One region of the Pseudoduganella sp. RAF53_2 genome, then DNA from elsewhere that is predicted to be linked to it. Evidence: predicted binding sites of a transcription regulator. Region 1 holds the regulator's gene; each other region holds the start of a gene.
What was found. Region 1 encodes sigma-54, which starts transcription at its own class of promoters, with help from an activator protein. Its sites were predicted from a motif close to TGGCANGNAANCTGCTTT; they were not measured.

Region 1 (10,481 bases):
AGGATGGCGCTGTTCTGGTGGCTCAGCTCCACCGAAACAAACACCGTCAACGGAAGTCCCACCTGCACGCGGTCCACCAGCGCCACATCTTTCAGCAGCACGCCGGATTCTCGCAACTGGGCAACACGGCGCTGGCAGGTCGCCACCGAGGAATGCACGCGCTCTGCAATCTCGCGCAGCGGCGTGGCAGCGTCTTCCTGCAGGATGTTGAGGATCGCGCGGTCGATCCGGTCCAGCTCCCTCATGCGAGGTGACGCAGCGGGTGAGCGTAATCGGGCCAGCACGGCTCGAAGAAGCGCGCCACCATTTCCGGCGTGACCTCGGCCAGCGTTGGCGGATTCCAGCGCGGGGCATTGTCCTTGTCGATCACCAGGGCGCGTACGCCTTCCAGGATTTCGCCATGCTCGAAATTACGTCGTACCAGATTGCGTTCCATGCGCAGGCAATCGGCCACGCCAAGGGTCGTGCCGCGGCGCAGCAATTCGTGGGTGACGCACATCATGATCGGCGAGCGCTGGGCCATCGCGCTCAATGATTTTTGTGCGAACGGATCGGCGTCGCCACGCAGAGAATCCATGATGGCGGTCACGCTGCCGGCCGAGAAATGGCGATCGATGAGCGAACGCTGAGCTTCCAGTTCGCTTTGCCCCGCCAAGGTCTTTAACGGGGCTGCAAAGGCCGCGATGGCCTCCTGCTGAGCCGAACCGTGGGAAGCATCGATCAGCGCGCCCAGGGTGCGCCATTCGGCTTCCGGCACGAAATGATCGGCCAGCCCCAGGTAGAGCGCATCGGCGGCGCCGACGGTCAGGCCGGTCAGGCCCAGCCACATGCCCAGTGCGCCCGGCGCGTGGGACAGGAAATGGCTGCCGCCCACGTCCGGGAACAGCCCGATGTTCACTTCCGGCATGGCCATCCTGGTGCGGCTGGTCACGATGCGCACGCCGCAATCCGGCCCGCCCTGCGCGATGCCCATGCCGCCGCCCATCACCACGCCGTCCATCAGCGAAATGTATGGCTTGGGGTAGAAATGGATTAAATGATTTAGTGCATATTCCTCGGTGAAGAAATCTTCCAGCAGCGCGCTGTCGCCCTGCGGCGTTTTCTGGCCGACATCGTGGAAGAAGCGGATATCGCCACCCGCGCACAGCGCTTTCTCGCTGCTGCTGCGGATCACCACCGCAGCCACGTCTGCGTCCTCGCGCCAGGCCAGCAGCGCCTGAGTAATGGCGCGCACCATGTCGAGGGAAAGGGAGTTCAGAGCCTTGGGGCGGTCGAGGGTGATGAAGCCGGTGCCGTTGCTGACTTGGGTGTGGACGTATTCGCTCATGAACAAGATACTAAATAATTAATATTGTTTATTTTATCGCGCCACAGCCAGCGGCGCGGGGCGCAAAAAAGGGCGCCAGATGCGCCCTTAGTTTGATTGTCCCGCCACTCCTTTACATGACGGTGACAGGTGCTTCGTAAGTGTCCGGGATATGCTTGATCGCTTCGTGGTTGTGATTCTGGACGCGGGCCTTGTACTTCATGACCTGGCGGTCCAGTTTGTCGATCAGCGTATCGATGGCGGCATACAGGTCTTGCGACAGGCTCTCCACATACACAGTCTTACCCGACATACGCAGATTGATCTCCGCTTTTTGACGTTTTTCTTTCTCGGTGAGGTTATCTACAGTCAGGATGACAGCAATATCAATCACTTGATCGAAATGGCGCTTAACCCGCTCCAGCTTGTTCTGCACGTACTCGCGAATCGCTGGGGTCACTTCGACATGATGTCCACTGATGGTGAGATTCATACACACTCCTAAAGATGATGTCGCTTACTAGTTCGTACACGCTGGTGGCGTGCAGCGGAACCGTGCACTACAAAGACTTGCGGAGGCTAACGGGAGGAATTTTCAGAGCTTCGCGATACTTGGCAACAGTACGTCGCGCAATCACCATGCCCTGTTCTCCCAGCATGTCCGCAATCTTACTGTCGGATAAAGGATTTTTAGGGTCTTCAGCTCCTGTCAATTGCACGATCAGCGCACGGATCGCAGTAGAGGAAGCTTCACCCCCGGCTTCGGTTGCGACGTGGCTGCCAAAAAAGTACTTCAACTCAAACATTCCATGCGGGGTGAGCATATATTTTTGAGTTGTTACCCGAGAAATAGTGCTCTCGTGTAGTCCCAGTGTATCAGCTATTTCACGCAACACAAGGGGTCTCATGGCAACTGCACCATGACTGAAAAAGTTCTTCTGCCTTTCAACGATCGCTTGTGCAACGCGCAAAATCGTATCGAAACGCTGGCGCATATTCTTGATCAGCCACTTGGCTTCCTGCAGCTGTGCGCTCATCTGGCTCTCGCCTTTGCCCTGCTTGAGCAGGCTGGCGTACAGCGCATTCACACGCAGGCGCGGCATCACATCATTGTTCAGCATGACGATCCAGCCGTTGCGCCCCTTCTTCACGATCACGTCAGGCACCACGTAGTCTGACACGTCTGACGCAAATTCAGCGCCCGGATGCGGATTGCACTGGCGGATCACGGCCTGCGCTTCACGCAGGTCTTCGTCGTCGCAGTCGAGGGCTTTTTTCAGCTTGTTGAATTCACGCTGGGCGAACCAGGCCAGGTGCTTCTCGACGATGCATAGCGCCATGCGGCGCGTTACCAGCGGGATGTTCGGCAAGCGCTTGATTTGCAGCGCCAGGCACTCGGACGCATTGCGCGCGCCCACGCCAATGGGATCGAAAGTCTGCAGCAGCGCCAGCGACGTACGCAATTCTTCCAGTTCGATTTCCAGCTCTTCCGGCAGACGCGCATGGATTTCTTCCAACGGCTCTTCCAGGTAGCCGTTTTCGTCCAGCGCATCGATGATGATTTCCATCAGCGCGCGGTCGCGCGGTTCCTGCACGGTCACGCGCATCTGCTCCAGCAAATGCTCGCGCAGCGTGCAGCCGCTGGCTTCCAGTTGCGGACGGCCGTCTTCATCATCGGGCGACTTGCTGCTGGAGGAATTGCTCCAGTCGTCAACAGCATCGCCCTCGCCGTTGCCTTCATAGCTCTCGCCGTCGGCCGCAGGTGCTTCCGCGCCCTCGCCGCCTTCGCTGGCAGCCTGGCCGTTTTCTTGCGGCGGCGCTTCGCCATTGCCGCTGCCCTGGCTGATGGCGCCGTCCGCCAGCAGGCGCACGGAATTGTCCAGTGGATCGTCCAGCCGCTCCAGTAATGGGTTATCACTGAGCAGCTGCTCCAACTCCTGGTGCAGCTCAAGCGTCGACAGCTGCAACAGGCGGATCGACTGTTGCAGTTGCGGCGTAAGCGCCAGGTGTTGCGAAGTTCGCAGTTGCAGTGATTGTTTCATGGGCCTTTCTTACATCCGGAAGTGTTCGCCGAGGTAGACGCGGCGCACGGATTCGTCAGCAATAATGTCGTCAGGGCGGCCGGAAGCCAGTACCGAACCCTGGTTGATGATGTAGGCGCGGTCGCAAATGCCGAGCGTCTCACGCACATTGTGGTCGGTAATTAAGACGCCGATGTTGCGCTCCTTCAGAAAACGCACAATCCGTTGGATTTCGATCACGGCAATCGGGTCCACGCCGGCAAAAGGTTCGTCCAGAAGAACGAAGCGTGGGTTAGTGGCAAGAGCCCGTGCAATCTCAACACTGGATCTCCAGCACGGCACGGATATTCTCTTCCACGGTCAGCTTACGGAACACCGAAGCTTCCTGCGGCAGGTAGGACAGGCCCAGCGTGGCGCGCTTGTGAATCGGCAGGCTCGATACATCGATGCCACCGATATCGATGGTGCCAGCGTCGGATGCCACCAGTCCCACGATCATATAGAACGACGTCGTCTTGCCGGCACCGTTTGGTCCCAGCAGCCCTACCACTTCACCGCAATCGACCTGCAGCGAAACGTCATGCACCACCTGGCGTTTGCCATAGGTCTTTTGCAGACCTTTGACAACCAGGGTGCTGCTGCAATTGTTCTCCGCCATATTCATTTGACCGCCGGAGTGGTAGCTGGAGTTACCGGCGTTGCAGGCGCTGGTGCGTTGGCTTGCGAAGGCTGGATCACCATCTTCACGCGGCCGCCGCCCTGCTTGCTCTCGCCCGTGGTGGAGTTCTGCACGGAGAAGAATTCCTTGCGGCTGTCGTAGGAAATGAAAGGACCTTCAACTTCATCGGTGGTCTTGGCGCCTTCCAGGCGCGTGACCTTGGCCTTGGAAATCAGGCGCACCAGTTCGGACTTCTGGTCGTATTCGATGCGCTCGGCCTGGCCTTCGACCCACTGGTCGCCGGCGCCATCGCGCTTCTGGCGGAAAGTGGCCAGCGCGTTCGGCGCCGCCCAGAAGGTCACGTACTGATAGCCCTGCGGATCTTCCGTCACCAGCGCGCGGCCTGCCTTCATCAGCAGCGTGCCGCGGGTCAGCACCACGTCGCCGATCAGCGTGCGGGTCTGCTTCACTTCATCCGTGGTGCCCTGATTGGCTTCGATCACCGTTGGCTTGAGGGAGTCCGCCTTTTCCGCGCGGGCCAGGTTCAGGCCCATCAGCGGCAGCAGGGACAGCAGCAATAACTTGCTCAGTTTCTTTTTCATGTATGCTCCGAAAATTCTTGCTCAACGCTGAGGGGCAGGCGGATACACCAGGCGCATGCGCTGGTTCACTTCCGCCTGGCTGGTGGCGTTATTCACCTTCAGGCCAGTGCCTGTCAGCTTGGCGTTGCCGGACGTGGCGGTGAACGCCTGGTCCGTTTCCATCCGGTCTTCGTCCGGATAAATCGTCATCGCTTCAGTCTTCATGCTGAAGCTCTTTACGGTCTCGGTGCCGGCGCGGTCGGCGGTCACATTGCCGGCCAGCTTGACGCGGCTATTGCTGTCGTCCACGCGCGCCGTTTTGGCGTGAATGTCCATTGGCGGCAGGTCCGGCGTGATCTTGCGCACGACGGGCTTGTCGATCTCGGACGAATCGTCAATCGGGCGGTGGGTCAGCTTGTCGCCGGAAACGATATACGCCGGCTTGCCCTCTTTGCTCAGACGCACAAAGCTGAAGCGCTCGACGATGTAGTCAGGCTCCGTGAGCTTGGCGGCCGCCTGCATTTCCTCGCCTTCGCGGTTCAGCAGTTCGAGCAGCCAGAAGGTGCCGACGGCTGCGAACAGCGCCAGCATCATGCCGATCGAAAGCCTGACACGGTGAGAGGTCCTCTGGTTGCGCATACTGCTTCCTTACACCATGAATTGCGCCATGATGCGCTCAAAATTGCCCTGAGCGCGCAGCACGAATTCGCACACCTCGCGCACTGCACCGCGGCCACCGCTGGCCTGGGTCACGTGATGCACGCGGCTGTGCACTTCCGGGCGGCCGTTCGGCACACTCACGGCGAAACCGACGCGGCTCAGGATAGGCAGGTCCACCACATCGTCGCCGATGAAGCCGACCTGCTCTTCGGTCAGGCCCAGTTGCTGCAGCAGGGCCTTGAACGGCGTCAGCTTGTCGTGGCCGCCCTGGTGGACGAATTCGATGCCGAGGTCCTTGGCACGCGCGGTCACCTGCGGCGAACGGCGCGCGCTGATGATGGCGGTCTGCACACCCGATTCCTGCAGCAGCTTGATGCCCAGGCCATCGTGCACATTGAAGGTCTTCATCATCTCGCCGTCGGCACCGTAATGCAGGCTGCCGTCGGTCAGTACGCCATCGACGTCAAAGATCATCAGGCGCACCTTGGCGGCGCGCTTGACGATGTCCATATTGTAGGGGCGGCTCATCAGATCACCTTGGCGCGCGTAAGGTCGTGGATGTGCAGGGCGCCTACCAGTTTGCCCGCTTCGTCGGTGACCAGCATCTGGTTGATGCGGAATTCTTCCATGATGGCCACGGCATCCACGGCCAGCTTGTCCGCGTTGATGCTGCGCGGGTTCAGATGCATGACATCCTTGATGATCACCTTGCCGAAATCCTGCACCTTCTCGATCATGCGGCGCAGGTCGCCGTCGGTGAACACGCCGACCGGCTTGTTGTCCGCGTCGACGATGGCGGTCATGCCCATGCCCTTCTGGGTGATTTCCAGCAGCGCGTCCGGCAGACGGGTATCCAGGCCCACGGCCGGAATGGCGTCGCCGGTGCGCATGATGTCGCGCACATGGGTCAGCAGGCGGCGGCCCAGGGCGCCGCCCGGATGCGAACGGGCGAAGTCTTCTTCCTTGAAGCCGCGCAGGTCCAGCAGCGCCACGGCGATCGCGTCGCCCAGCGCCAGCGTGACGGTGGTGGAGGCGGTCGGCGCCAGATTCATCGGGCAGGCTTCCTTGGCGACCGACACGTCCAGGTGCACGTCCGACAGCTTGGCCAGGCTCGATTCCGGCTTGCCGGTCATCGAAATCACCACGCCGCCCATGCGCTTCACGACCGGCAGAATGGCCATCAGTTCGGCCGCTTCGCCGGAATAGGAAATGGCGATCACCGCATCTTCCGGCGTGATCATGCCCAGGTCGCCATGCGCCGCTTCGGCCGGGTGCACGAACAGGGCCGGCGTACCGGTGGACGCCAGGGTGGCAGCAATCTTGCGACCGATATGGCCGGACTTGCCAATGCCGGACACCACGACGCGACCTTTGCAATTCAGCAACAGCGACACGGCCTTGCCCACGGACTCGTCGGTCGCCAGGCGTTCATGCAGGGCGCGCAGCGCGTCCGTCTCGATTTGCAGGGCCTCGCGCGCCAGTTCCAGTGCGCGGGTTGCGGTCTTGGCATCAAAAGCTTTCAGCATTGTTTTTTCATCGGTTACACTCATGCCGGAAGTATAGCCGAATTGGTAAAGCAAAAAACTTGCCAGACGCAACAAACAACGGTGCCAAGTCGACTAGGATCAAAATGTTCTCGCCCCTCGAACTGACTCTCCTGCTGCTCGCCAGCGCCGTGCTGGGCGTGGTCGCTTTCCGCATGCTGCACCTGCCACCGATGCTCGGCTATCTGGCAGTCGGCATTCTGATCGGTCCCAATGCCCTGAACCTGGCCGCCGAGAGCGAAGCCACCCACTCGCTGGGCGAATTCGGGGTGGTGTTCCTGATGTTCTCCATCGGACTGGAATTCTCGCTTCCCAAGCTGATGTCGATGCGGCGCATCGTGTTCGGACTGGGCATGGCGCAGGTGGCGCTGACCATTGCCGTCACCATGCTGTTTGGCTGGGCGGTGCATTTCGTGCTGCCGCCGGCAATTCACCTGACCTGGCAGGCTTCCTTCGCCCTGGGCGGCGCGCTGGCCATGTCGTCCACCGCGATCGTGGTCAAAATGCTCACGGAACGGCTGGAACTGGAGCGCGAACACGGCCGCAATATCGTGGGCATCCTGCTGTTCCAGGATCTGGCCGTGGTGCCACTGCTGATTCTGATCCCGGCGCTGGCGCAGAATCCCGAGAACCTGGCGCCGACGCTGGCCTTCGCGAGCTTCAAGGCCACGGTGGTGCTGGTGCTGCTGCTGTTTATCGGCCAGCGCGTGATGCGCAAGTGGTTCACGGTGGTGGTCAAACGCCGCTCGCAGGAACTGTTCATGTTGAACCTCCTGCTGATCACGCTGGGCGCGGCCTGGATCACCGAGCAGGCCGGCTTGTCCCTGGCGCTGGGCGCTTTCGTGGCGGGCATGCTGATTTCCGAAACCGAATACAAGCACCAGGTGGAAGAGGACATCAAACCGTTCCGCGACGTGCTGCTGGGGCTTTTCTTCATCACCATCGGCATGCTGCTGAATGTGCGCATCGTGCTGGAAAACTGGTGGCTGGTGCTGCTTCTGCTGGCCGGTCCGGTGCTGCTGAAGTTCGGCCTGATCGCCGGCCTGGCGCGCCTGTTCGGTGCAAATACCGGCACGGCGATGCGTACCGGCCTGGCGCTGGCACAGGCGGGCGAATTCGGCTTCGTGCTGCTGAACGTGGTGGGCGGCATGCGCCTGGTCGATCCCTTTGTGGTGCAGGTGGTGCTGGCGTCGATGGTGTTGTCCATGCTGCTGGCGCCCTTCCTGATCGAGCAGTCGGACAAGATTGTGCTGAAGTTCTCCGCCAACGAATGGATGATGCAGTCGCTGACCCTGACCAAGATCGCGGCACGCACCATGTCCACCAACAAGCACGTGATCGTGGCGGGTTTCGGCCGTTCGGGCCAGAACCTGGCGCGCCTGCTGGCCGAAGAGAATATCGATTACCACGCGCTGGACCTGGACCCGACCCGCGTGCAGGAAGCGCAGAGCGCCGGCGCCAACGTGTCTTACGGCGATGCGGCGCGGCGCGAATCGCTGATTGCAGCCGGTATCTATCGCGCTTCAGCGATCGTGATTACCTACGCCAGCACGCCCTCGGCGCTGAAGGTGCTGTATCTGGTGCATGAGCTGGCCCCTACCCTGCCGGTCATCGTGCGCTCGCATGACGATTCGGACCTGGACCGCCTGAAAGCCGCCGGCGCTGCTGAAGTAGTGCCGGAACTGATGGAAGGCTCGCTGATGCTGGCCTCCCACGCCTTGGTGATGCTGGGCGTGCCGCTACGACGCGTGGTGCACCGCGTGCAGCGCGCGCGCGAAGAACGCTATGCCTCGCTGCGCGGCTACTTCCACGGCGCCAGCGATACGGGCGACGAGTCGGAGCTGGTGCGCCTGCATACGGTGGCGCTGGGCGATGGCGCTTCCTGCGTCGGCAAGCCGCTACGCGAGGTCGATCTCGGCGACACCGGCGCCGAGGTGACGGCCATCCGGCGCGGCAAGGCAAGGCTGGAAGTATCGGAAGAAACGGTGCTGGAGGCGGGCGACGTCATCGTGCTGCGCGGCGCCGCCGAAGCCGTAGCGCGCGCCGAGAATAATCTTTTGGCCTGAACGGCGGATCGATGATCCGCCCTACAATACGCCACTGCGTAGGGCGGGTCATTGACCCGCCATGCGTGATCAGCCGTAGCGAATCACGCGGTTACGGCCGCCTTCTTTGGCCTGGTACAAGGCTTCGTCCGCGTGGGCAATCAGCGCCTGCGCCTGGGCATCAACATCGGCATCGGCCGGCGTCTGCGCCAGACTGGCCACACCCACCGAAGCGGTAATCGATACCTTCACGCCGCCCGACAAATCGATCATGCTGGCAGCAATGCCGGCGCGGATGCGTTCCGCCACGAAGGCCGCGCTTTCCAGGTCCGCATTGATCAGCAGGACAACAAACTCCTCGCCGCCGAAACGCGCCAGCGCGTCCGACAGGCGCAGTTCGTTCTTGATGCGGTTGGCCACCTCGCGCAGTACATCGTCGCCGCCCTGGTGGCCGACGGTGTCGTTGACGCGCTTGAAGTGGTCGATGTCGATGTACATGAAGGAGATCGGATAATCCTGGCGGCGTGCGCGCGAGATCTCTTCCAGCAGGCGGCGGTCCACATAGCGGCGGTTGTACACGCCGGTGAGCGAATCGGTCAGGCCGATGTACTTCAACATTTCATTGGAGATCACGTTCTCCAGGCAGATGGCGATGATGGACGCCATATGCTCCACGAAGTCCGTGCCCAGCGATGGCGAGAAGCGCGCCGGGTCCACGCTGCCCAGATTCAGGCTGCCGATGATGCGCTTGTTACGCAGCAGTGGCACGATGGCCACGCTTTGCAGGCGCTGCGAGCTATCCGGGAACTGCGCACCGTGGCGCTCAGGATCGAACATGCCCAGTTCCGGCTTGGGCGGCATGCGCGGCGTCAGCTCGAAGCCCAGGGCATCGACATCCGGCACGAAAATCAGCTGCGGGAAATCTGCAAAGTTCACACCCAGCTTTTCCATCACGGTGCGGATGTCCGAATCCTCGTCGATCAGGCTCAGGGTAACGGCACTCAGGTCCGAGATGACGGGCAGCGTGCGGAAAATAGTGCCAATCAGTTCAGGGAAGCTGGCGGCGCCGACGATCTCCAGGTCGAAAGCCTGGTGGCGCATCATGATGGCGTGATTGCGTTCGGCCTGTTCGATCAGGTAAGCCATGCGCGCCCGCAGCGCCTGGTTTTCTGCCGCCAGGTCCGTTTGCTTGGGCCCCTTGCCCGGGATTTTTTGCGTCATGTCCATCAGCCCCGCCGATTCGATGCAACTATCAAAATGCCAGTGTAACTCCGATTTCCTCACCTACCCTTAAACGCTGGCCCTCGCCTTGCAGAACTACCACATTCATGCCGAAGCAGATGCCGCCGTCCACTTCCGGCTTGGCGCGGTAGCCTTGCAGAATATCCATTGGGTCCGGGCCGAATTCGCCGGTGCACTGATCGATCGAGGGCATGGGGCAGCGCGGGCAAGGTTTCACCGGCTTCAGAACGGCATCGCCGATGGTGAAGGTGTCGGTGTAGTCTTCTTCGAAAGGCTCGATACCGCCCACCACAATGTTCGGGCGGAAGCGGTTCATCGGCAGCTGGTCGCGGCCTGCCTTGCTCAGTTTTTCGTTGAGGTCCTGCAGGGAGCCGGTGCCGATCACCAGGATCGGGTAGCCGTCCGAGAACAGGGTGGGATGCTG
Region 2 (5,397 bases), on a different contig from region 1:
TGTCCTCGCCGCCGTCGCTCGGGCCGTACGGCCAGGCCTGGCTGTTGTTCTTGGTATTACAGCTGTAGAGATCCTTGAGCGTGAAGCCATCATGAGCAGTAAGGAAGTTCACCGAGTTCCACGGCTTGCGGCCATCATCGCCATACAGATCGGAAGAACCGGAGAAGCGCGTCGCCATGGTGCCCGTCGTGACAGCCGCCACACCCAGCTTGTTCTGGCTCTGGCGCACCATGTCGCGGTACATGCCGTTCCATTCGGCCCAGCCGACCGGGAAGCCGCCCACCTGATAGGAATTGCCGCCGATGGCCCAAGGCTCGGCAATCAGGTCGACACCGCTGCCGCCGCCGGCAGGACGCGGCGGCAGTTCGGCCACGATGCGGTTCAGGGCATTGCCGCTGTCGGTCTTGTCGAAGTTGTAGCAGCCATGCTGGCAGGTGTTGCCCAGCACGGAAGCGAGGTCGAAGCGGTAGCCATCCACGCCCAGCGTATCGCGCCAGTAGGCCAGAGAATCGACGATCAGGTTTTGCGCCACGGTGTTGCGGGTGTTGTAGTTGCCGCCGACGCCGGTGTTGTCCCACGGACCCTGGAAGTCGCTGGTGAGTGAGTAATAAGTCGGGTTATCCAGGCCGCGCATGCCGCAGATGTTGTAGGTGGTCTTGTCGCTGCTGTTCCAGGGGCCGCCCTCGCCCGTGTGGTTGTAGACCACGTCGATGTAGACCTTGATGCCGTTGTCGTGGAAGGTCTTCACCATTTCCTTGAACTCGCGGGTCGGGCCGCCGGCTGTCTGGTCGGCGCTGTAGCGGCGGTCCGGCGCGAAGTAGCCCAGGGTCATATAGCCCCAGTAGTTATCGCCCGTATCGGAATTCGGATCGGCATCGTTGGTGTCGTTCTGGGTTTCCTGCACCGGCAGGAATTCGACCGCCGTCACGCCCAGGCTGGCGAGGTAAGGCGCCTTCAGTCCAGCGCCTTTGTATGTGCCGCGATAGGCAGCGGCGATGCTGCTGTCATTCTTCGTCAGGCCGCGCACATGGGCTTCATACACGATGTCGTCCTTGAAGGCGCGCGTGGGCTTGGTGCCGATGGATTGCGTATCGCCCTGCAGCACGATGCCTTTTGGTGCGCTGCTGCCGCTGTCGATATTGCGATACAGGGAACCGCTGGCGTAGATGGTGCTGTTGCTCATCGTCGCCGTGGTCGGATCGTGGCTGATTTCCAGCGCATACGGATCGGTCAGCAGCTTGTTCGGATTGAAGCGGTTGCCGCTGGCATCCACGTCGCTGATGAAGCCGACGGCGGTGCCCTTGGTCCAGCCGGCGTTGTAGGGCCAGTTCGGTCCCCAGGCACGATAGCCGTAGTAGACGGTGCCGGTGATGCCGTAGCCGGCAAGCTGGCTGGCGGTCACGTTCAGGCTCCAGATATTGCCGGCGCCCAGRGTCATCGGCAGGTGCACCTTTTCCTGCTGGCCGGTGGCGGCGCTGTACAGGTAAAGCTCGATGCGCGTGGCGCGGCTGGAGTAGATCTTGAAGTTGATGCTGGACTTGGTGGCGTCGTAGGCGGCGCCGAGGCTACTCGGATTGATGGCGGAATAAGCGGCGGGGCTGGCCAGCAAGGCACAGCCGAGCAGCATCGCGCCCAGGGCAGGACGGAAGTGCATGCGTTGTCTCCTAATTTATGTATTTTTGCTACGGAGTAGCCAGCCGATCCTGCGCCCGGACTAGCGCGAAGTCAATCGCGCGCACGCAACACTTTAGTAGTTTGACTACAAATGACGCCGTGGTCGAGTGTCGGAAATATTTACAGTTTTGCAGCAATGTTTCATGCTTGCGAGAATTTTTTATTACCAATCAAGCATTTATGTTAATTGGCATGTAACTTGCTTTTCCTCGTCGCATTATTTTTGCAAACGAGGAGATCGAGAATGAAACAATTGAAGAACCTGGCTGCTGCCCTGTGCCTTGCCGCTGCACCACTCGCGGCTTTCGCCAGCCCACTGGGACTGGACTGGACCGTCACGCACACCGGCGATATGTACAACGGCGCTGCGAACAGCACGACCGACACCTCCGGCGACCTGCTGGTGTACGGCTACACCTCGCCAGGCAGCCACGGCGTGTTCAATCAGCACTATGAGTTCACGACTGTTGCGGCTGACGATGGCGTGCTGAACCTGGAACTGGACTGGAGTTCTTTCGCTGCCTGGTACCACTCGTACACCAGCCTGTACCTGAAGACCGACGATGGCCTGAAACTGCTGTCCACTAACAACTGGGCGAACCACGACAAAATCTTCACCTCGCTGAACGTCACCGCCGGCCAAACCTGGGGCTTCGTAGTCGACGCCGGCAACAACGACCTGAATGGTTCCGTGAATGGCTTCCTGGGCGTGAACGCCGTACCTGAGCCGATTTCGCTGGCCCTGTTCGGTCTGGGCGCTGCCGCCCTGGGCGCCGCACGCCGCCGCCGCGCAGTGTAAGACGGCTCTCTTCAGCCGTTAATGGCGCGCTGCTGCGCCTTGCTTAGGCTGGAGAGCGCTTTGTTGTAGGACCAGGTCACCAGCTCCGCGAGGTAGTCCGCCGGAAAGCGGTGTACTTCAACGACAGTGACCCAGTGATAGCGCGCCATGTAGCGCGCGGGCTTCACGCCCGGCATGCCGGTCAATTCCAGGAAGCGGTCCGGCGTGACGCGGAAGCTGAAGCGCCAGCGTTCCGGTTCGCTGGTCTTGAAGTAAGCGAAGGTCTTGCCGCCGACTTTCATGCTCAGCACATTCACGGGCGGCGCATGCAGCAATTCCGTGGCGCCCTGCAAACCCAGGCAATACGCCTTGACGGCATCGACATCCATCAGGCCATCCAGAAGAAAACGACTGTCAGGCGCTTGTCTGTGTGGTCGAAACCGAAATAGCCGCTGGCGGAATGAACCAGGTTGGCGCGGTACAGCAGGATGCGGTTGAAGCGGTTTTCAACGCGTACGTCTTCCTGCCAGGCGTCGAGCGGCAAGCCTTTCACGCCAAGCGCTTCACGCAGATTGGTATGTGGCGGCATGCACAGATTGCCACCCAGCGCGCCGTTTGCATGGCGCTGGCGGTAGAAGGACGTGCCGCAATCCGGGTCGGGATCGGGCGTCAGATAAATCACGCAGGCATAGCGGCACAATTTGCGCGAGTCGGTGTGCGGACGCGCACCGGAATCGGCCATGCCCACCAGTTGCGCGTAGTTGTGATTCAGCGAGGTGCCTTCCGGCGTGGACTCCAGCCACAGCTTCTTCGCGCCCGTCACCTTCTTCACCCATGCTTCCACGTAATCCAGCTCGGACGGCAGCAGCGCCTTTGGCGAGCGCTTGCCTGGCCACGGTTCGTTGGCATAAGGCGCGCCCAGTTCCCAGTATTGCTGCGTGTAGCAACGCTCGGAGATCTCCTCCGCATTCGGCAGGAAATTGTCTTCGACCCAGTAGTCGCGCCCCAGCTGGGGCTTGCGATAAGTCAGATTGGGCAGCTTCTGCATGGCGTCGGCGGTGCTGGATAGTGGGAGCTGAAGGATAGCACTGCTTTAAGCCGCCGCACACTTGCGCACCGTATCCCAGGTGCGGGTTGTGATCTCGGAGCCAAAAGTTTTTTCAATCAGGCGCATGAAGACCGGACCATCGGCACTGGGAACGTAGGCCGAGAACACCTCCTTGCCCTGCACGCACACAATCTGGGCACCGCTCATATTCACCGGCAGCGCCGTCTTTGGCTGTGGCGTATCGCGCAGGAAGCTCACCACCCGCTTGGCCTCCGGCGGTACGCCGTGATCCGCGTAAGGGTCGCCCGCCAGTATCGCATTCAAATGCTGCGATGAGCGCACGATGGTGTAGAAGCTGCGGCCCAGCACCTCCTGCATCGCCTTCTCGGCCTTGCGTTCCAGCGCGCTCTCCGTGCTGGAGCGTGCATCAAAGGCCACATTGCCGCTGGAGAGCAGCGTCTTCACGTTGGTAAAACCCGCGTGCTCAAACGCGGCCTTCACTTCCGGCATTTTGGCATTCATGGGACTGACACCGCGAAGCAGCGCGACGTAACGAGGCATGTAAAATTCCTTGCTGGAGGTGTAAATGTTTAAGGTAGCAGTTGAACCAAGGGGATTATCGTTCGAGACGGACGAGGAATCCACTCTCTTGATATCGGCCCTGCGTGCAGGCCTGACGATGCCGCATTCCTGCCGCAATGGCACCTGCCGCACCTGCATCTGCAAGCTGCGCAGCGGCAGCGTGCACTATCGCATTGAGTGGCCGGGCCTGAGTTTCGACGAAAAGAACGACGGCTACATCCTGCCCTGTGTGGCTTACGCGGACTCCGATCTGGTTCTCGACGCGCCCGCCGCGAGACTGGTGAGATAAGCGCATAGCATATCGGCCATGGCATCCGAATAGGTGCTGATTTCCTTCACGGTGCGCGGCTTCTCCGAGAAATCCTTGCCGACTGCGCTGAGCGTAGTGGTCACCAGATCACCAGCCAGGGCGCGTTTGGCAGGCGCGACATGCGGCAGGACCTCCTTCATGAACGCTTCGATGGCGTGGTGGCCGGCGTCCCTGGCCTGCGTCGCCTCAGGCGCATCACGGTAGAACGGCGCAGCATCGTCCAGCGCCGTACGTACCTCGGCTTCATCGCACTCGGACCTGACGAAAGCGTGGACCAGCACACGCAGCCTTTCCAGCGGCGGCTTTTGCGCATCCTGCAGGATAGCGCACAGCATGTCCGTGGTCTGCTTCCACTCGTCGCTTTGCAGCCGGAACAGAATCGACGCCTTGTTCGGGAAGTATTGGTAGATCGAGCCCACACTCACTCCGGCCCGCTCCGCGACCCGCGTGGTGGTGAACCGGTGGGCACCCTCTTTGGCCAAAACCTGAATAGCTGCTTCAAGAATCGCTGAAACGAGTTCGGTCGAGCGGACCTGTTTCGGCTTGCGGCGCGAGGAAATGGGGGCTTTCTGGCGGTCGGTCATGGTCGGTGTCGGTAACGCGAATATGAAATGTGAAGGATTATTCATATTATTACCGCTCTTACTTCAGAAAGGAATCACCCCATGACCACCCTCACCACTTCACCTGTTGCGCCCCTGCTGCACAACCTGTTCGAAGAGGCCGACGCAATGAGTCCGCTGAACGTTCCAGCCCTCGCAGCGCTGTCCCGCGACGAACATGAGCGCCTGATGCGCAGCAAGACCGAGTATCTGGACCTGTACGAACAGCTGAAAGACGTGCCGCTGCCCGTGTCGCGCGAAACCGGCAAGCTGCTGTACATGCTGGCCCGCAGCAGCAAGGCACAAACCGTCGTCGAATTCGGCACGTCCTTCGGCCTTTCGACCCTGCACCTCGCCGCGGCGCTGCGCGACAACGGCGGCGGGCAGCTGATCACCACCGAGT
Region 3 (5,397 bases), on a different contig from region 1:
AAGGAAATCATGATCTCCCGCACCGACTGCCTGGCGCGCGACGCCGCAGATCCCCTGGCTCCCCTGCGCGAGCAATTCGACCTCCCCGCCGGCGTGATTTATCTGGATGGCAACTCTCTGGGCGCCCGCCCGAAAGCCGCCCTCACCCGCGCCACCGAAGTCATCGCCAAGGAGTGGGGCAAAGACCTGATTACCAGTTGGAATACCGCCGGCTGGTTCGACATGCCCAAGCGCCTGGGCGACAAGCTGGCCCCGCTGGTCGGCGCCGAGGCAGGCGAAGTGGTGGTCACCGACACCACCTCAATCAACCTGTTCAAGGCCCTGGCCGCCGCCATCAAGCTGCAGGACGGCTCCGGCCGCCGCACCATCGTCAGCGAGCGCAGCAATTTCCCGACTGATATATATATGGCGCAGGGCCTGGCCGGCTGGCTGAACCAGGGCTACCGGGTCAAGCTGATCGACTCGCCGGACGAGCTGCACACGGCCATCGGCCCGGACACCGCCGTCCTCATGCTGACCCACGTGAACTACCGCACCGGCTACCAGCACGATATGGCAGCCGTCAGCGCCCTCGCCCACCAGCATGGCGCCGTCATGGTCTGGGACTTGTGCCATTCCGTCGGCGCGGTGCCGGTGGATCTGCATGCAGGCGGCGCCGACTTCGCGGTCGGCTGCACCTATAAATACCTGAACGGCGGTCCCGGCTCGCCGGCCTTCATCTGGGTGCCCAAGCGCCACCAGGCCAGGTTCGCCCATCCACTATCCGGCTGGTGGGGCCACGCCAATCCTTTCGCCATGGCGCCGGACTTCGCGCCGACCGAAGGCATCGGCCGCGCCCTGTGCGGCACCCAGCCCGTGACCTCGCTGGCGATGGTGGAATGCGGCCTGGACGTCTTCGCGCAAACCACCATGTCCGCCATCCGCGAAAAATCACTGGCACTGACCGACCTGTTCATCGCCCTGGTGGAGCAGCGCTGCTCCGGCCATCCGCTTGGGCTGGTCACGCCGCGCCACCACGCACAGCGCGGCAGCCAGGTCAGCTTCACGCACCCGCATGGCTACGCCGTGATGGCGGCCCTGATCGCACGCGGCGTGATCGGCGACTACCGCGAGCCGGAAATCATGCGCTTCGGCTTCACCCCGCTGTATACCAGCTTTGCCGACGTGTGGGATGCGGTGGAAATCCTGAAGCAGATCCTCGACGACAAAGCCTACGATATTGCCGCCAAGCGCGGCGCTGTAACCTGAAACATCATGACCGAACCAAAGAAACCCGCCGAATGGCATGGCGCCCAGATGGACTTCAGCAAGTCCATGAGCTACGGAGACTACCTGGGCCTGGACCAGATCCTGAACGCCCAGCATCCGCTCTCGCCCAATCACAATGAGATGCTGTTCATCGTGCAGCACCAGACCAGCGAGCTGTGGATGAAGCTGATGCTGCACGAGCTGCATGCCGTCTGCGACCATCTGCGCCGCGACGACCTGCCGCCGGCCTTCAAGATGCTGGCCCGCGTGGCCCGCATCATGGACCAGCTGGTGCATGCCTGGGATGTGCTGGCAACCATGACGCCGCCTGAATACACGGCGATCCGCCCTTACCTGGGTGCTTCCTCCGGCTTCCAGTCGCACCAGTACCGCGAGATCGAATTCATCCTCGGGAACAAGAACGCCAATATGCTGGCGGTACACGAGCACACGCCAACCCACGCGGCGCTGGACCAGGCCCTGCGCGCGCCTTCGCTGTACGACGAAGCCGTGCGCCTGCTGGCCCGCCACGGCCTGAAGATCGACGCCGCACGCCTGAACGGCGATTGGACCCTGCCAACCAGCGCCGACGAATCGGTGAAGGAAGCCTGGCTGGAGGTCTACCGCGACACCACCAAATACTGGGCGCTGTACGAGCTGGCCGAAAAGCTGGTGGATATGGAAACCGCTTTCCGCTTCTGGCGCTTCCGCCACGTGACCACCGTGGAGCGCATCATCGGCTTCAAGACCGGCACCGGCGGCACAGCCGGCGTGAGCTATCTGCGCAAGATGCTGGACGTGGTACTCTTCCCTGAACTGTTCGCCTTGAGGACCGCCCTGTGAAAATCCGCATCGCCCTTCTCGCCGCCGCCAGCCTGCTCGCTTCGTCCGCCTTCGCGCGCGACGATCGGCCCGGTCAATTCGATTACTACGCCATGTCCCTCAGCTGGTCGCCGGAATACTGCGCCAGCCGCGACGATCCGGTGCAGTGCGCGAGCGGCCGCCAGCTGGGCTTTGTGCTGCATGGCCTGTGGCCGCAGTTCGAGAAAGGCTATCCAGATTCCTGCTCGCGCCAGAAGCTGCCGGCCGACGTACGCGACCGCTATGCCGATCTCTATCCCGCGCCCAAGCTGATCATCCATGAGTGGCAAAAGCACGGCACCTGCTCCGGCCTGGCGCCGCAGGATTATCTGACCTTGTCGGCTCGCCTGAAGGAAGGCCTCAAGATTCCGGCCGAATTCCAGCGCCCTTCGCAGCCGGTGCGCGTTACGCCCGGCCAGTTTGAAGACGCCTTCAAGAAAGCCAACCCCTGGCTGGCCAGGGATTCCGTGCTGCCTTTCTGCACCGGCGGCGGACGCTTCCTGCGCGAAGCCCATGCCTGCTACAGCAAGGACGGCGCGTCGCGCAGCTGCGCGATGGACGAAATCAAGCGCTCGCAGAAAAGCTGCGGCCAGGCTTCCTTCCTCCTTAAAAACGTACGATGACGACTGTCCTTACTCTCTCCGGCCTGTGGGATTCAGGCCCGCAGCATTGGCAAACGCACTGGGAACGCAAGCACGGCTGGCGCCGCGTGGCGCATCGCGATTTCGAAACGCCTGACCGTGAAGAGTGGGTACGCGAACTCGATGCGGCGATTGCCGCATGCAGCGAGCCGCCTGTGCTGGCGGCGCACAGCCTGTCCTGTACGCTGGTGACGTGGTGGGCACAGTCCAACAGCAAGCACCGCGTCGCCGGCGCCTTCCTGGTGGCGCCAAGCGACGTCGATGCGCCGTCCTATCCGGCCTGCACCACAGGCTTCCAGCCGATGCAGCTGCAGCGCCTGCCCTTCCCTTCGGTGGTCGTGGCCAGCAGCGACGACATCTACGTCAGCGAGCGGCGCGCACGCCAGTTCGCCGAAGCCTGGGGCAGCGTGTTGCACGTGATCGGCCCGGCAGGACACATCAATGGCGACGCCGGTTTCGGCCCTTGGCCGGAAGGCGAAAGCTTGCTGCTGGACCTTTGTTCTAAGACGCAACGCTAACTTCCTCGTCGTATCGTGCGCACGGGCCTGCCTTCATGGCAGGACAATGCCAGCCTCGCTTTCGATGAAAGGAGACTGCGATGAAACCTGTGTTTGCAAAAGGGCTAGCTCTGCTGGCCATCAGCGCCGCCTGCGGGGGCGCCTGGGCTGATCCCCTCACTTACACCGCCAATCTCAACGGCGCTTCCGAGGTCACGCCAAATAGCTCGTCCGCTATCGGCGCAGCAATTGTGACCTTCGACATCGACACGCACAGCCTGCGGGTGCAAAGCATCTTTGCGGGACTGGACGGTACGACCACCGCTTCGCACATCCATTGCTGCACGGCGGATGCCGGCAGCGGTTCGGCTGGCGTCGCGACCATGGTGCCCGCCTTCACGGATTTCCCCACGGGGGTGACGGCCGGCACGTATGACCACACGTTCGATACGTCGGCGTCCTCGTTCTGGAATTCCGCATTCCTGACGGCGAACGGCGGCTCGACCAGCACAGCGGAATCCACACTGCTGACTGGCCTGAACAGTGGTACTTCCTACTTCAACATCCACAGCTCAGCGTATCCGGGTGGGGAAATCCGTGGTTTCCTGACGGCTCCCACCGCACCAGTCCCTGAGCCAGGCATGGCAGGCATGCTGCTGCTGGGCATACCCGCCGTACTTGCGATCGGACGCCGTAGAGCCAAGCGGAAGGATTAAACGGCATGGATTACGGGGTCTCGCCCGAAGGCTCGCAGTGGGGATGGCGCGCATTGCCTCCTCCCACTGCGGGCCGCCCGCACACGGCCCGTTAGACTTACCGGGCCGGCGGTTTGGGATACGTCGGCGGATCTTACAACTCGACACCGGATTGTGTGCAATCCCGGATTGCCTGGCATGCGCGCCTGCGGCGGATAGAGGCGGCACGATAAATGCGTGGCGGGAAACGGGCATGTGCCCGGCTTTTGGGAGAATCCGCCATGAAAACGCCAATCCTGCTGCTGTTGCCAATGCTCTTTTGTGGCGTGCCAGCGATGGCCGACACCATCTTCGACAACGGCGCCCATCCGCCCACCAATTTTCCATTTTCAGATCTTGGGGCAGGCCAAATTCTCGCCGATGACTTCACCCTGGCGCCGGGACAAAACACGATCGCTGACGTCCACTGGAGTGGCCGCTACCTGGATGGAGCGCTGCCCGCCGATGCTTTTCAAATCTATCTCTGCGACGATGTGGCGGGCGCGCCCGGCAATTGCGCCGCACTCACACTGGCTGCCGTATCCCGCACGGCAGCCGGCGCATATTTCGACTACACGGTCGACGTCACGCCGTTGATGGTCCCGGCTAACACGGTGCACTGGCTTTCCATCTTCAACAATACTTCCAGCTGGTTGTGGGGTGATCAGGTCGGTGTGGGCGGCAATTCCATGCAGACAAATAACTTCTTCGGCACGACACCCACCTGGACACTGGCCAGCAACGGCGCGGCAATGGACTTTTCGCTAAGCGGCCCCGCCGCGGTTCCGGCGCCCACCTCGTTCTTATTGTCCGGCATTGGACTGGCCGCACTCGGCTTCGGCCGGCGCAAGCCAGCGCCGGCTCAGGCGAGTATGGCGGCGAGCTTGTCCGGATTGCGAATGACGTAGAAGCCTTTGATTTGCTGGCCGTCGGACTCGATGTATTGCACCGACTCCAGTTTGCCGCCGATGTAGCGCAGCAGGCCGGGCTGGCCGTTGAGCAGGACCAGGCGGTATTCGGTTTTGCCGGCCTGCGAGAACTTGGCGTACAAGCCTGCAATGAGGTCCGGATCGCGCACCACCTGGGGGAAGGCCGGCATCTTGCCGCCACCGTCGCCCACGAATTGCATATCGTCTGCGATGAAGGCGCGCACCGCATCCTGTTGGCCGCTGTTGATGGCGGCCACGAAGCGCTGCAGCAGCTGCTGGTGATCGTTGCGGCTGACTTCGAAGCGCACTTTCTCCTGCTGCACGCGGTCGCTGGCGCGGCTCACCATCTGGCGGCAGGCCGCTTCGCTCTTGCCCAGCATCTCGGCCACTTCGGCGTAGTCGTAATCGAAGACCTGGCGCATCAGGAAAGCCGCGCGCTCTTCCGGCGACAGCCGCTCCAGCACCCACATGAAGGCCACCGACAGGT

Region 2: the regulator sigma-54 is predicted to act here: its motif matches at 1,863-1,880, upstream of AB4Z11_RS06960 (PEP-CTERM sorting domain-containing protein).
Region 3: the regulator sigma-54 is predicted to act here: its motif matches at 4,165-4,182, upstream of AB4Z11_RS16975 (PEP-CTERM sorting domain-containing protein).

Annotation. Positions count from the first base shown of each region.
Region 1 is NZ_JBFRDW010000050.1:6,590-17,070, forward strand. It holds gene AB4Z11_RS05125 (Lrp/AsnC family transcriptional regulator) at 1-245, opposite strand, end outside; gene AB4Z11_RS05130 (enoyl-CoA hydratase/isomerase family protein) at 242-1,327, opposite strand; gene hpf (ribosome hibernation-promoting factor, HPF/YfiA family) at 1,440-1,799, opposite strand; gene AB4Z11_RS05140 (RNA polymerase factor sigma-54) at 1,867-3,348, opposite strand; partial or broken gene AB4Z11_RS05145 (LPS export ABC transporter ATP-binding protein) at 3,358-3,985, opposite strand; gene lptA (lipopolysaccharide transport periplasmic protein LptA) at 3,988-4,587, opposite strand; gene lptC (LPS export ABC transporter periplasmic protein LptC) at 4,609-5,205, opposite strand; gene AB4Z11_RS05160 (KdsC family phosphatase) at 5,215-5,754, opposite strand; gene AB4Z11_RS05165 (KpsF/GutQ family sugar-phosphate isomerase) at 5,754-6,776, opposite strand; gene AB4Z11_RS05170 (cation:proton antiporter domain-containing protein) at 6,857-8,836, shown strand; gene AB4Z11_RS05175 (DUF484 family protein) at 8,906-10,036, opposite strand; gene AB4Z11_RS05180 (MOSC domain-containing protein) at 10,068-10,481, opposite strand, start outside.
Region 2 is NZ_JBFRDW010000075.1:1,114-6,510, forward strand. It holds gene AB4Z11_RS06955 (alpha-amylase family glycosyl hydrolase) at 1-1,654, opposite strand, end outside; gene AB4Z11_RS06960 (PEP-CTERM sorting domain-containing protein) at 1,919-2,473, shown strand; gene AB4Z11_RS06965 (MmcQ/YjbR family DNA-binding protein) at 2,485-2,841, opposite strand; gene AB4Z11_RS06970 (DUF6445 family protein) at 2,841-3,500, opposite strand; gene AB4Z11_RS06975 (DUF1697 domain-containing protein) at 3,546-4,061, opposite strand; gene AB4Z11_RS06980 (2Fe-2S iron-sulfur cluster-binding protein) at 4,087-4,371, shown strand; gene AB4Z11_RS06985 (TetR family transcriptional regulator) at 4,317-4,976, opposite strand; gene AB4Z11_RS06990 (O-methyltransferase) at 5,058-5,397, shown strand, end outside.
Region 3 is NZ_JBFRDW010000274.1:1,722-7,118, forward strand. It holds gene kynU (kynureninase) at 10-1,248, shown strand; gene kynA (tryptophan 2,3-dioxygenase) at 1,255-2,091, shown strand; gene AB4Z11_RS16960 (ribonuclease T2 family protein) at 2,088-2,732, shown strand; gene AB4Z11_RS16965 (RBBP9/YdeN family alpha/beta hydrolase) at 2,729-3,268, shown strand; gene AB4Z11_RS16970 (CHRD domain-containing protein) at 3,349-3,963, shown strand; gene AB4Z11_RS16975 (PEP-CTERM sorting domain-containing protein) at 4,224-4,889, shown strand; gene sigJ (RNA polymerase sigma factor SigJ) at 4,844-5,397, opposite strand, start outside.